2 regions of the Rhodococcus artemisiae genome follow, and region 2 is predicted to be linked to the other one. Evidence: riboswitches for the same ligand, from Rfam matches in the RefSeq annotation. Region 2 holds a riboswitch; the other holds the start of a gene.
The links. Region 2 has a riboswitch for cyclic di-AMP ahead of Q7514_RS20115 (C40 family peptidase). Riboswitches for the same ligand answer to the same signal wherever they lie in the genome.

Region 1 (7,359 bases), on a different contig from region 2:
GATTCGGGCGCCGCGGCCACCACTACGGCCCACTGCCAGCCGTGATATCCGGCCAGGTCGGCCGCGAAGCGGTGTGTTGCTGCGCATTCGTCCTCGGCGGTGACGCCCAGATAGGCGCCGACGACACCCTCCCCGAGCTCGTTCAGGGCAGCCCGAGCGACCTCGACGGCCTCAGCGAGCACCGATCGGACGGCCGGATCCACCGAAGGAACCGTTCCGAGGGCAACGGCAGAAGATACAACGCTCACGAGCACCATTGTGCCGGACCGATGCCCCGGCGTGGTGCCCGGCCATGAGAAGACACATGAGACGGCTGAGAAGAAACAGTCGAAGACAACAGGAAGATGGACCCATGAAGCGTCGACCGGCCACCTTCGCGCTCGCCCTCACCCTCCTGACCGCGGGTTGCGGCGACACCGTTGTCGACGAACCCGGGCCACCGGCAGACGAACTACGCGTCGAGATCGTCGCGGAGCATCCCCACGATCCGTCGGCGTTCACCCAGGGCCTCGAACTGGACGACGGTGAACTGTTCGAGGGCACCGGGCGCGAGGGGTCGTCGTGGGTGTCGGCTCGCCCGCTCGACGCACCCACCGAACGCACCCGGGTGCCACTCCCCGACGACATGTTCGGCGAGGGCATCACCGTTACCGACGGGGTGGTGTGGCAGCTCACATGGAAAGACGGCGTGGCGTTCGTCCGCGACCGCGACAGCCTCACGGAGCGGCGACGGATCGACTACGACGGTGAGGGCTGGGGTCTGTGCGACCAGCCCGACCGCCTGGTGATGAGCGACGGCTCCGCAGACCTGACGTTCCGAGACCGCGACACCTTCACCGAGCTGGGGCGGGTCACCGTCCACCGCAACGGTCGTGCGATGTCGAACCTGAACGAGCTCGAATGCACCGACGACGGCGCCGTCTACGCGAATGTGTGGAAGACCGAGGAGATCGTACGGATCGACCCCGAGACCGGTCGGGTCGGCGCAACGATCGACGCGTCCGCGCTGCTCGACCGGCTCTCCGACGCCGATCGGAACGATGTCGACGTCTTGAACGGGATCGCCCACATCCCGGGCACGGATCGTTTCCTCGTGACGGGCAAGTTGTGGCCGACGCTGTTCGAAGTCCGGTTCGTCCCCTGACGATGGCACGCACCGCGTGCGCGACGATGGCACGCACCGCGTGCGCGACTCGGCACAGCGAGCAACACGACAACCGGCCCGACTCCACAACCACTGCGCAGTGGTGAAGAATCGAAGGGTGACCGAACGGGAAGAGCGACCTGCCGACAAGGCGGATGATCGTGCCCCGGGCTCTCGGCATCCGGGGTACAGCAACTATCCGCCGCCTCGCCGTGTCTCAGCGCGCCGCACACCGTTGCCTCCATTGCATCCGATAGACGAGTCGCAGCGCTCGGGCCCGGAAGGCACGGACGCACCCGCGGCAGCGAAGGGCTCCGGGCCGTCGAAGGATTCGTCCGACCCCAAGGACGACCGGTCGGGCGACAGCAGCCGGTCGAGTGACAACAGTCGGCCCAGTGACCACCGGGGGCCCAGGGCACCGCGGATGCCCCGCAAGCTGACGGTGACGCGGGTCGCGGCATTTCGAAGCCGGGAGCTCACCCACAAGGGCATCGCCACTTTCCGTCGCGCCGCGACCGCCGATGGCGCCGACAAGTCCGGTCTCACGGCACTGACGTACGCGACCATGGCGAACTTCGCCGCCGACGCCGCGATGGCGGTGGCGTTGGCGAACACCCTGTTCTTCTCGGCCGCGACCGGTGAGGACAAGACGAAGGTCGCGCTGTATCTCCTCATCACGATCGCGCCGTTCGCCGTCATCGCTCCGTTGATCGGTCCGCTCCTGGATCGGCTCCAGCACGGCCGTCGCGTGGCACTGGCGACGTCGTTCGGGTTGCGGACCGTCCTCGCTGTCATCTTGATCTTCAACTTCGACAGTTGGGCGTTGTATCCCGCGGCGCTGGCGATGATGGTGCTCAGTAAATCCTTCGCGGTACTCAAATCCGCGGTCACGCCTCGTGTGCTGCCACCTGAGATCGACCTCGTGCGTGTCAACTCCAGACTCACCGTGTTCGGCCTGGTCGGAGGCACACTCGGTGCCGGCGCGATTGCCGGCGCGGCGGCATGGGCGTTCGATTCGGCCGGTGCGCTGTGGCTGTGCGCCGCGATCACCGTCTTCGGCGCGTACCTGAGCATGCGGATCCCGGCATGGGTCGAGGTCACCGAGGGCGAAGTGCCCGCGACACTGTCGTACCACGGATCCGATGCCCGCACCGAGATGCTCGATACCAAGACCGAGGTGATCACCACCAACGGCAAGAGTCGGTATCCACTCGGTCGCACGGTCGTCACTGGACTGTGGGGCAACGGCACCATCCGGGTACTCACCGGCTTCCTCACCCTGTTCATCGCGTTCGTGGCGAAGAGCGCCACCGAGCAATCGCCGCTCATGCAGGCGGCGATGCTGGGTCTCGTCGGCGCGGCCGCCGCGATCGGAAACTTCGCGGGGAACGCGACCGGTGCGCGGATGGCTCTGGGTCGGCCCGCTCTCATCATCGTCAGATGTGCTGCTGCCGCGGTCATCGTGGCGGCGATCGTCGCCGCGACCGACAACGTGCTCGCCGCCGCGTTCGCCGCCTTGGTCGCCGCATGCGCCAGTGCGCTGGCGAAAGTGTCGCTGGATGCCTCGCTACAGCAGGATCTGCCCGAGGAATCCATCGCATCCGGATTCGGCCGGTCGGAAACCGTCCTTCAGCTGAGCTGGGTTCTGGGCGGCGCCATGGGGGTTCTGCTGCCCACCGAGCTGTGGATCGGATTCTCGGTGGTGACGGTGGTACTGGTTCTCGGTTTCACCCAGACCCTGCTCACCTACCGTGGAAAGACGTTGCTGCCCGGCCTGGGCGGCAGGAGGCCCGAGCATGCCTCCACCGAAACTGCCGACGAGCGCCGAAAGCGCGCGGACGGGCAGCCGACACGAAATGGGAGCCGATGAATCTGCAAGCCCGGACGAAGAAGGCGATCGCGCTGATCGTGGTAGTCCTGGTGGTGGTCGCCGTGGGTATCGGCGCAGTGGTGTGGGCACTCGTCGACTCGGCCGAGCCGCGACTGCCCGAGATCACCGCCTACGGAGACGGCAACTCGGTCACGGTCTCCCCGACACAGCACTGCAACGTGAACCTGGAGGACTGCGTCGAGAACCCCATCACCCAGCTCTCCGTCCGCGCCGGATATCCGCTTCAGTTGTCGCTGCCGTCGGAGATCTCCGATGCACCGTGGCGTCTGATCGCCGTGTACGGCGATCTTCAGACGGGTGAGACGTTCCTCGACGGCATCATGGTCGAGCCGGGCCAGCGGAGCGCGATCACCGTGCCGAGCGATCCCAACCTGCAGTTGCTCGGCGTGGAGGTCCAGCTGCCCTCCGCGGTGGTAGACGAAGCGGGCGAGCCGATCGCTCACGCCGTGTGGGCCGTCCAGACGTTCTGAGCCCACTCCCCCGCGGCCCTCGCACCGAGGTCGACAATGCGGAATGCCGTATCCGATTCGATCGGATACGGCATTCCGCTTTGTCCTGGTGGACTGTCTCAGTGATCGAGCTCGCGGGCGATAGCGCGCATGACTTCGGAGATCCGCTGCCCCGCCTTGCGGTCCGGGTAGCGCCCACGCTGCAGGTCGGGCTGAACCGCGACCTCGAGGAGCTTGATCATGTCCTCGACCATGCCGTGCAACTCGTCGGGTGAGCGTCGCTCACGCGCCGGTGCCTCACGCCGCCCGGCCTGCTGCCGCAGCGACGGCTTCTCGAGCAACTCGACCTTGAGAGCCTGGGGTCCGCGACGACCGACGGCCATCCCGAATTCGACGCGCTGGCCCGCTTTGAGGCTCTCGATGCCCTCGGGGAGGGCCGACGCGCGCACGTAGACGTCCTCGCCTTCATCCTGAGACAGGAAGCCGAAGCCCTTCTCGACGTCGTACCATTTCACCTTGCCGGTCGGCACCGCGCTCACCTGCTCCTGGACGGCCGTGCCCGAGGGCACGATATGGACATGCAAAACAACGCGCCCCAAACTCATCGAGCGGGACGCGCAGACGAGTTTCAGTGTACCCCGACGCACATACCGTCCCCGACCGCCGGCGGCTACCGTAGACGCCGTGGGTAACTCTTCTTCCGATTCTGCTCGTGCACCCCGCAAGGGCCTGCTCAACGCCGCTATCGTGTGCTTCGCCGTAGGCATCGCGGCGGTGGTCGCGATCTTCCTGACGCCGGCCCTCACCGACGGTAAGCCGGGTCTCGCCCTGTTCCTGCTCACTCTCGCGTGGCCGCTCGGTTTCGCGCTGGCCATCGCGTTCGCCTTGCAATCGGGTCGACGCTCGAAGGGCGGTAACGGCTCATGAGGGTAGTTCTCAACATCATCTGGCTGATTTTCGGCGGCCTGTGGCTGGCCCTCGGATACTTCCTCGCCGGCATCATCTGCTGCATCCTCATCATCACGATCCCGTTCGGCATCGCCTCGTTCCGGATCGGCGTCTACGCACTGTGGCCGTTCGGGAAGACAACGGTCGACAAGCCGACCGCTGGGGCGGGTTCACTGATCGGAAACGTGATCTGGATCGTGGTCGCCGGCATCTGGCTGGCCCTCGGACACATCACGACAGCGATCGCCATGGCGATCACGATCATCGGCATTCCGCTCGCGATCGCGAACCTGAAGATGATCCCGATCTCCCTTATGCCGCTCGGGAAAGACATCGTTCCTGTCGACGCGCGCCCGACATGCATGTGACCTTAATCACGTAACGAGCTGATAACAGCGGTGGCTCGAAACGGCTTTGAGGGTCGACTCGCGCGACTACCAGCGAGTTCGCTGTGACATAGCCCCAGCACAGCCCCGAGTCCGCAAACGGTCGCGCGTTATCAATTGGTGACACTCGCCCATCCGAACCGTTACCGTCGTCATCGGTCGGACCGCCTGGTCCAACCAACCCGGGCCCGCCGCGCCAAATTCCTGTCCCGCGGAAGTCCGGTTATCCCGACAAACGATCCACGAGGGACAGGAAACGGGGGACCCAACCGGTCTCCCTCGGAAGCACCCGGCCCCGCCGGTCGCTTCCTCGGAGGCCCGGCCGGCCGCCCACGCGACAGGCCTTGGGGTGAAGCCGGAACGCTCGACGAGCGCAACGGCCGGACTACCTCTTCAGTCCGAACCCGACAGCTGACCTCGTAGGCGCGTGCGGAGAGGAAACGGAACCGACATGAGCGGACGCCATCGCAAGCCCACCAACACCGGCCGGACCGTCGCGAAGTTCGCGCTGACCGGCGCCGTCCTCGGCGTCACGGGTGTTGCCTTCAGCGGCACCGCCGCCGCAGCCCCCGACTCCGATTGGGACCGCCTCGCACAGTGCGAGTCCGGCGGAAACTGGGCCATTGCCACCGGCAACGGCTACCACGGCGGCCTGCAGTTCTCGCCGAGCACCTGGAACGCCTACGGCGGCCAGGAGTACGCACCCACCGCCAACCAGGCCAGCCGCGACCAGCAGATCGCCGTCGCCGAGCGTGTCCTCGCAGGCCAGGGCTGGGGCGCATGGCCGTCCTGCTCCTCGAGCCTGGGGCTGTCCAGCGCTCCGACCCAGCGTGACGCCCCGAGCGCTCCCGCTCAGTCCACGCCCGCGCCGGTCACCGAGAACCGTCAGGTTCCGCAGCTCCCCGAGACTCCGGCGCTGCCCGCCGAGGCCCAGGGCATCATCGAAGGCTTCGAGCAGGGCGTCGACGCACTGCAGGCCGCCGGTATCGCGCTCGACCCCGCCGTCCTCGACGCGGTCCGCGCAGTTCTGCCCCAGTAGGCAGCACACCCAGCTACAGCAAGAACCCCGCACCGGATTCGGTGCGGGGTTCTTGTTGTCGGGAGTGCGACAGTCGAGGAAGACTCGATGTCGAGGAACTCAGCGGTTGATGACGGTGCGCGGGTGCGTGTACGGAAGCTCGTCCGCCGGGACCGGGAACACGGCGTCCTCGCCGTACGGGGAGAGCGGACCCGAACGTGTCGACGACAGTTCGGTGACCGCATGGTCGCCGTCTGCCAACTCCGGCCATCCGCGATCGACGTAGAGGTTCTTCGATTTGTCAGCCATGACGCTCATTTTGGCAGGTGAGTTCGTCTCAGGCCATCTCAGGTCTCTAATCTGGACCGGATGACACCCACCACGCCCGCCCCCGACACCGGATCGGACTCGCTCGCCCGGTGGCTGTCCGATCGCCGCGACACGGAACTCGTCGCTCTCCTGCGCTCGAGACCCGATCTGGTGGTGCCCCCACCCGCGACGATGAGCGTGCTTGCGAATCGCGCGCGCCAACGCGCGTCGGTGTTCCGCGCCGCGAACGACTTCACCACCGCCGAGTTCGGGATCATCGAGGCATTGGCCCGTCTCGGGGCCGTCGACGACGGGGTAGCGAGGAAGACACTCGTCGACGATCTGCGGGGACGCATCACCGCCAGGGCTGTCGATCGGATTCTCGACCGGCTGCGCTCCGTCCTCCTGGTGTGGGACACCCCCGACGGTCTGCGTCTCGTCGCGGCCGCCGTGGAAGCCGTGCCGTGGCGGGTCGGACGCACACCCGAGACGGACGCGTTCACCCGCGAGGAGCTCGATGTGGTCCTCGCCGCTCTCGACCCCGCACAGCGCAGCATTCTCGACACCCTGGCACGTACATCGCCGATCGGGCGCACCCGCGACGCCGCGCCGGGCTCCGACGAGACTCGTCCCGTCCAGAAGCTCCTGGCAGCCGGCCTGCTCACCCGCATCGACGACGAGACCGTCGAGCTTCCCCACCGGGTCGGGCAAGCCCTGCGCGGCGAAGCACCGTTCGATCCGGCGTCGCTGACTCCGCCGAGTTTCAAGGCGAGCACCAAGGCTGCCCCGGATACCAACAGCACCGCTGCCGGCGCCGCCCTGGAGCTGCTGCGCCACTGCGAGGACCTGATCACCGCGCTGGGCCGGCAGCCCGCCCCCGCGCTGCGCTCCGGCGGCCTGGGGGTCCGCGAACTCCACCGGCTCGCGAAATCCCTCGACCTCACCGACGACCACACCGCATTACTTGTCGAGGTGCTCGCGGCGGCGGGACTCATCGCGCGCGGAAATCCCGACCCCGCCCCACCCGGCGACATCGACGACTACTGGGCTCCCACCACCTCGGCCGACGGATGGCTCACCGCGCACACCGCGCATCGCTGGGCGGTGCTCGCCGGCGCGTGGCTCGACGCACCACGTCGACCGTGGCTGATCGGGCGCCGTGACCAGAACGACAAGCCGATCGCAGCGCTGTCCGACGAGGTGAACTCTCCTAC
Region 2 (7,359 bases):
GTCATGTCGAGCGGTCCGTGGTCCCAAGGGCCCCTCCATGTCGCGGGCACCGACCCCGGAAGCGGCCGGTCGGATGCAATCTTCCATCCGTCGCTACGTGCGACGATCAGCAGCGCGACGGGTTTGCGGGTCGGCACCTCGTCGACGCCCTCGATTCCGTAGCGCAGCGACACCGTGAGGGCGCGTACGGGGTCGTCTCCGAACCGGCGAACGATCTCACTCGGGATGTCGGCTGCCGACTCGGTGCCCAGCTCGTATCCGAATTCGGCCAAGGGCACGCCGGTGAGTGCCTGGGCGCGGCGGGTCTCGGCCTCGAGCAGCTCCGGCCCGACGGCGGTGTCGATGATCTCGGCGAGCGCGGCGCGGTCGTCCGTGCGTATGGCATCCGCCCACGAATCGAGAAGTGCCTGCACCTCCACACGGACGTCCGACTCGGACGGTCCGGTGGTGTCAGGGGCAACGAGGAGCACACCTACGGCCGCCACCGCGAGCGCCAGCCCGGCGAGCCCGATCCGTTCCCACGGCACGCGACGACGGGGTCGGGGCAGGGTCTCCGGCGCGTGCACGGCGGCAAGTGTATGTGGCGCTCGGTGCCACCGTCCGTGCCGTGCGTCGGTTGCCTCCGGGAGCGGTCAGTAGCGTCGAGCGCTGTGGAACGGGAAGCTGTCCATCGCCTGCACCTTCACCGGCACACCGAACGTGGAGGCATGCACGATGTTTCCGTCGCCCGCGTAGATGCCGACGTGTGAAGCGTCGTTGTAGAAGATGATGACGTCGCCGGGTTGGAGATTGTCACGCGAGACCGGCGTCCCACCCTGGGCCTGCGCCTGGCTCGAGCGCGGCACGGTCTTGCCGACCTGTTGATATGCCCAGACCACGAGGCCGGAGCAGTCGAATTGGTCGGGGCCGGTGGCGCCCCACACGTACGGATCGCCGATCCGGGTGAGTGCGGCGCGGAGCGCTCCCGCGCCGTTGCCGGGAATGAGGTGCTCCATGATGCGATCGGCATCGAGACCGGGCGGGAACGGAGTGCCGGCGAGGATCGACTTCTCCTCGTCGCTCAGGTTGTCGAAGGCGTCGAGGACGGCCGCGATCTGCGACTCGAGTTCGGTTTCCTGACGCTGCAGGTCGTCGCGCAGCGCCTGCGCCTGCTCGGCCGCGACGCGAGCGGCTTCGGCCGACTTCCGAGATGCCGACGCGGCGGCCGCGGCGGCGTCGGTGGCTCGACGGAACCCTTCGATCTCACGATCGGTCTGCGCGCCCAGTACGTCCAGCATCACCATCTGGTCGAGAAGCTGTTGGGGTGAGTCGCTGACCATCACCGCGAAGAGGCGGTTGGTGCGCGAACCCCGGTAGTTGGCCTGGGCCAGCTTGTCGACGGTGGGCTTGAATCGCGCGACTTCTACCTGGGCTGCAGCGAGCGTGTCGTGGTCCGCGGCGGCGCGTGCATCGAGTTCGTGCTGCTCTGCGATCCGGGCGTCGAGGTCGATCCCGGCCTGGTGCAGTGCTTCGTTGGCCTGCTCGGACCGACGGGACAGGTCGGCGAGGTGTTCGAGTTTGGCGGTGGGACTGTCGCCGATGGGGTCGGCCACTGCAGGCGCGGAGGTGAGACCCAGGATGAGAAGTACACATGCGGCGAGAGCAGTGCGAACAGCCCGCCTGGCGGGAGCGGAGAACACTGGACTTGTCTTCCTTTCGCAAAGATCTCGATCAGGTTACGGAACCGCATAGCTTCGTGTCTACCCGCGGGTAGTGCACTGCATTTCGTTATCTACAGCATTCACCATCGCCGGTTCGGACCCGCCAACGGAGTGAGGGTGGACCGGTGATGTCACCGATCCACCCTCACAGGCACTGCTCGTCGATCAGAAGCGGCGGGCGCCGTCCACGGGCATCGAGTCCAGCGGAGCAACCTTCACCGGCTGGCTCGAGGTCGAGGCATGCACGATGTTGCCGTTGCCGATGTAGATACCGGTGTGGCTGCCGCCGTAGAAGGAGACGACATCGCCGGGCTGCAGCGCACCGACCGACACGTCCTGGCCGGCAGAGGCCTGCTGGTAGCTGGTGCGGGGGACACTCAGGCCCACCTGCTGGTATGCCCACTGCACAAGACCCGAGCAGTCGAACGCGTTCGGGCCCGTTGCGCCGTAGACGTACGGAGATCCGACCTTGCTGAGCGCGGCGTCGGCGGCGCGCTGGCCGACCGAGCTGAACGGCGCGGTGAAGGGTGCGGCGGGAGCGGCTTCAGGAGCCGGCGGGATGAGATCGGTGACCTCCGGCGGCAGGGTCACGCCGGCGGGGAGTTCGAAGGTGCCGACACCGGGGATGGTGACGGGCTCTGCCATCGCCGGACCGGCGGTGACGGTGACTGCACCGAGCGCGAGTGCGCCGGCAACGAGGGCGCGACGCACTGCGCGCTTGCTGTTCTGCGAGACCACGAGGGGATGTTCTCCAATTCTTCCGTTCACCCGCCGACCGAGTTAGCTGACGGATTCGGGCCGGAAGATCAGCCCTACCCCTCTCCGCGGGGCGGAGGAGGGGATTCACCCCAGTAACGCGTGTGGGTCCCCGGCTCGGACGCTCGAGGTCGAGCGGCCGATTAGGCGGTTACCTTGCGGCTCCAGCCCTCGGGAGTGGGCCGGACGAACTATTCCGCTTGGTCTCAGGAAGGTTACGAAACTGCATCGCCGAGGCCAACCCGAACTCGCGGAGAATGCGCACTAAGTCCGTTTCAGGCGTTTTGGGACCAGTGCCGCCGCCTTTTCATAACGACCCGATAACGGCGCGGAGGGCAGTCATCCCGGCCTGGCCGACCGGATCCGGACAGTACCACCGCAGATCTGCACACCTCAGTGACTCATCCCTGCTCAGGACGTCGCTCGGCCTTGCCCGCACACCTCCGGGACGACAACCCCGGCGTACCGCAGGGGCGCCCCACAACAGGGATGGGCACCCCGGGGATCCCCCGCTCGATCCGCCGTTCCCACGTGGGTGTGATCCTCATCTCATCGAGGGTGGAAAGTCCGGTTCCGGGGCGTGTCGGAGGTGGTTTCTACGCTCAGGCGCATGACGTCGCCCCCTACCGGTTCCGATACCGCCCTCGGCATCCAGCTCAGCTTCGACGAACTCGACACTCCCCTACGCGACACCACCTTCGTCGTGGTGGATCTGGAGACCACCGGGGGACGCTCGGGCGACGACGCCATCACCGAGATCGGGGCGGTCAAGGTCCGCAGCGGTGAGGTTCTCGGCGAGTTCGCGACCCTCGTCGACCCCGGCCGGTCGATCCCACCCGAGATCGTCCGACTCACAGGTATCACCACCGCGATGGTCTATCAGGCTCCTCGTATCGAGGAAGTACTCCCCGCGTTCCTCGAATTCGCCACCGGTTCGGTCCTCGTGGCGCACAACGCCGGGTTCGACACAGGTTTCCTCCGCGCGGCGGCGATCCGATGCGACGTGGCGTGGCCGCGGTTCCCTGTCGTCTGCACCGTCAAACTGGCGCGGCGGGTCCTCGGGCGCGACGAAGCGCCGTCGGTGAAACTCTCTGCACTCGCCGAACTGTTCAGCGTGTCGACACAGCCCACACACCGTGCGCTCGACGATGCACGCGCGACCGTCGACGTCCTCCACGCACTCATCGAGCGGATCGGCAACCAGGGGGTCCACAGCCTCACCGAACTGCGCGACTACATCCCCGCCGTCACGGCCGAACAACGCGCCAAACGCACGCTCGCCGCTCACCTGCCCCACCGGCCCGGCGTGTATTTGTTCCGGGGCCCGTCGGACGAAGCGCTCTACATCGGCACGGCCGTAGATCTACGTCGTCGCGTCCGCAACTACTTCACGGGTTCGGAGACCCGACCGCGCCTCCGCGAGATGGTCACGCTGACGACCCGTATCGACCACGTCGAATGCGCGCACGGCCTCGAGGCGGGGGTACGCGAACTCCGGCTCATCACCGCGCACACTCCCCCGTACAACCGTCGTTCCAAATACCCCACTCGCGGGTGGTGGATCACACTCACCGACGAGCCGTTTCCGCGCCTGGCGATCTCGCGCACGCCCTCGGCCGACGCGCTCGGCCCCTTCTCCGTCCGGAACGCAGCCGCCGAAGTGGCCGCCACCCTCTCCGAATTCAGTGGGCTGCGCACGTGCACCCGCAGGATCGGCCGGTCCGCGCGCCACGGCGACCGCTGCCTGCCCGACGCGGTCGGTGCCTGTTCGGCCGCCTCGTTCGGCCCGCAGAGCCCCGACGACTACTCCGGCCAGGTCCGGCGGGCACGCGCGCTCCTCCGCGGCCACGACGCCTCCGTGATCGTGCGGGCACAGGAGCGCATCGACGAATTGGCTGGCAGAGAACTGTTCGAGAACGCGGCACGACTACGCGACCGCACCGCCGACGCCGTCCGTGCACTACGACGCACGCAGCGCCTCGCGGCGCTCGCAGCCATCGACGAACTGATCGCGGCCCGTCCACGCGCCGAAGGAGGGTGGGATTTCGCCGTCGTGCGCGCCGGCCGGCTGGCGTCGGCCGGCGTCGCGGAACGCGGTGTGCGTCCCATGCCCGTCGTCGAAGCGATCGCGGCGAGTGCCGAGACGGTGGTGCTCGGACCGGGTCCGCTACGCGGTGCACCCCCAGAGGAGATAGGACTGGTCACTCGGTGGCTGGACTCCGACGGTGTGCGCATCGTGCGGACCTCCCACGGATGGTCCGAGCCTGTCGATGGCGCGGGCCGTTGGAGTGAATGGGCGGAGCTGGCACGACAGGCACGCGATACGTCCGGGGCAGTCCCGGAACCGGATGCCCACCGCATAGGCTGATCGGCACCGGAGGAAGATCTGCGTCACCGGAGTACAGACAAGGAGTCCCCATGATCAATGCCATCGTTCTGATCGACGCCGACGCCCACCGCATCCCGGAGACCGCTCGAGCGGTAGCCGACCTCGCCGGGGTCGACACGGTGTACTCGTGCGCCGGGGACGTCGATCTCGTGGCGATTGTGCGTGTCCGCGACCACGAGCAGATCGCCGAGGTCGTCACGCGGGGCATCAATATAGTGGAGGGCGTGAGCAAGACCGTCACGCACATCGCATTCCAGTCGTATTCGAGCGCCGACATCGAGGCCGGCTTCTCCATCGGGAACTGACCACCCTCGCATACGCACGAAAACAGGGGTGCCCGCCTCACGAGGCGGGCACCCCTTTCGGGTCACTGCGACCGTGTCAACGCTGGGCTTCGGTCCCGAGACGGGTCGTCACGGCAGCCCACTTCTCGAGCACCCTCGCAGCCGCACCACTGTCTACGGCGGTCGCGGCCTTGTCGAGCCCGGCCACGAGCGCATCCTCGAGGCCACCCTCGATACCCCGGAACGCGGCGATCGCGGCTGCGGCATTGAGAAGCACTGCATCACGGACCGGTCCGGCCTCGCCTGCAAGGCAGGCACGCGCGATGACCGCGTTCTCGGCGGCGTCGCCGCCCCGGAGCGCCTCCAGCGGCACCTGTGCGATCCCGAGCCTTGTCGGATCGAGTGTCCGGACCTCGACCGCACCTTCCCGAACGACATGCACAGTCGACGTCGTCGACGTCGTCAGCTCGTCGAGACCGTCGTCGCCACGCACGACCAGCGCCGAGTTACCGCGCTGCGCGAGCACCCCCGCAATGGTCGGGACCAACGACTCGAAGGCGCAGCCGATCAATCCCGCGCGGGGACGCGCAGGGTTGGTGAGCGGACCGAGAACGTTGAACACGGTCGGGATGCCGATCTGCTTGCGTGGTGCAGCCGCGAACCGCAGCGCCGGGTGATACACCGGCGCGAAGCAGAATCCGATGCCGGCTTCCTCGAGCGAGCGCGCAACCTGCTCCGGCCCGAGATCGATGTGCACCCCGAGTGCCTCGAGCACGTCGGCGCCGCCGCTTTTCGACGAGGCGGCGCGGTTGCCGTGTTTGACCACTCGGATTCCCGCTGCCGCCACCACGAGTGCCGCCATCGTCGAGATGTTCACGGTGTTGGCGCGGTCGCCGCCGGTTCCGACGATGTCGACCGTGTCGTCGTCGACCGGCACCAGATTGGCGTAGCCGAGCATCGTGTCGGCGAGGGCACGCAATTCGTCGGGTGTCTCACCCTTCATCTTCAGTGCGACGCCGAACGCCGCGATCTGTGCGGGGGTCGCGTTGTCGGAGAAGATCTCGTCCATTGCCCAGACGGCCTCGGGTCGCGTCAGATCACGACCTGCAGTCAGCGATCCGAGTACTGCGGGCCAACTGGCAACCACCTCGTGCGCCGTCTGCCTCGCGTTCATGCAACCCACCCTTCGCCACATCCGACTCGCTGCCGGGGCGCTGTTGCGCCCTCCGCCCGGAAAGCTTAGTCAGGCGGTGTCCGGGAACAGCAGGCCGCGTCACTCGGGCTGGAGCGCGTCCCATCCGAGGGCATTGCCGCCGAGACGTTGCGCGAGCGAGGCCATCCGCGACTTCTCCTGGGCGCAGTGCATCGCGTCGAGTCTCTGGACTCGCTGCAGTATCAGTGAGAGCGGAGTCCCCCCGTCTGCGGCAGAGTGTCCCGGGGACACCGGATGGGAAGGTACAGCAGCGGTATAGCCGTCCTGCCCGGCCAGCGCGAGTGCCTCCTCCACCGCCGCCGGCGGCAACTCCAGATGATGTCGCAGGACTGCGTCGTCGGCTTCGATCCAATGCGGTGCCCCCTGCGCGCCGCGATCGAGAGCTGTGGAGCAGGCCTCCGAGTCGTCGAACGATTCGACGACGACAACGAGATCCTGCCGGGTGACGTCGAGAGGCTCGGGTGTTCGCTTGGTCATAAGCCTGCGAATTCTCCCCAGCACACCCGCGTGTTCACTCATCCACTCCACCTTCACATCCGTCACACAGGGATGGCTCCGGGCCCGGAACTAGGCATTTCTCGACCCGGACGCACCAAAGACGCGCCGATTTCGGCCCCGATTGCCCATCACTTACTACGACGGGTCATACTAGCCAGCGTGACGAGCGCAGTAGGGACTTCAGGATCTGCAATCACACAGCGCGTGCACTCGTTGAACCGGCCCAACCTGGTCAGCGTCGGCACCATCGTGTGGTTGTCCAGTGAGCTCATGTTTTTCGCAGGGCTCTTCGCCATGTACTTCGTGGCACGGGCACAAGCGCCGGAGGGCATGTGGCCCCCGCCGCCCACCCATTTGAACCTGTGGCTGGCAGTACCGATCACGGCGGTGCTGATCGCGTCCTCCTTCACCTGCCAGCTGGGTGTGTTCGCAGCAGAGCGTGGCGACGTATTCGGCCTGCGACGTTGGTACCTCATCACGCTCGGCATGGGCACGTTCTTCGTGCTCGGTCAGGGCTAC

Region 1: it holds a riboswitch for cyclic di-AMP, as region 2 does, so the genes downstream of both, Q7514_RS23745 (transglycosylase family protein) here and Q7514_RS20115 (C40 family peptidase) in region 2, are expected to answer to the same signal.

Annotation. Positions count from the first base shown of each region.
Region 1 covers NZ_JAUTXY010000013.1:100,421-107,779, forward strand. The annotation lists gene Q7514_RS23710 (DUF3027 domain-containing protein) at 1-257, opposite strand, end outside; gene Q7514_RS23715 (glutaminyl-peptide cyclotransferase) at 353-1,144, shown strand; gene Q7514_RS23720 (MFS transporter) at 1,263-3,014, shown strand; gene Q7514_RS23725 (DUF2771 domain-containing protein) at 3,011-3,505, shown strand; gene Q7514_RS23730 (cold-shock protein) at 3,604-4,014, opposite strand; gene Q7514_RS23735 (hypothetical protein) at 4,169-4,411, shown strand; gene Q7514_RS23740 (YccF domain-containing protein) at 4,408-4,800, shown strand; cyclic di-AMP (ydaO/yuaA leader) riboswitch at 5,019-5,260, shown strand; gene Q7514_RS23745 (transglycosylase family protein) at 5,270-5,857, shown strand; gene Q7514_RS23750 (hypothetical protein) at 5,957-6,145, opposite strand; gene Q7514_RS23755 (helicase-associated domain-containing protein) at 6,206-7,359, shown strand, end outside.
Region 2 covers NZ_JAUTXY010000010.1:4,269-11,627, reverse strand. The annotation lists gene Q7514_RS20125 (hypothetical protein) at 1-566, opposite strand, end outside; gene Q7514_RS20120 (C40 family peptidase) at 633-1,679, opposite strand; gene Q7514_RS20115 (C40 family peptidase) at 1,866-2,438, opposite strand; cyclic di-AMP (ydaO/yuaA leader) riboswitch at 2,454-2,616, opposite strand; gene Q7514_RS20110 (DEDD exonuclease domain-containing protein) at 3,067-4,824, shown strand; gene Q7514_RS20105 (Lrp/AsnC family transcriptional regulator) at 4,875-5,150, shown strand; gene trpD (anthranilate phosphoribosyltransferase) at 5,227-6,303, opposite strand; gene Q7514_RS20095 (hypothetical protein) at 6,403-6,861, opposite strand; gene ctaE (aa3-type cytochrome oxidase subunit III) at 7,000-7,359, shown strand, end outside.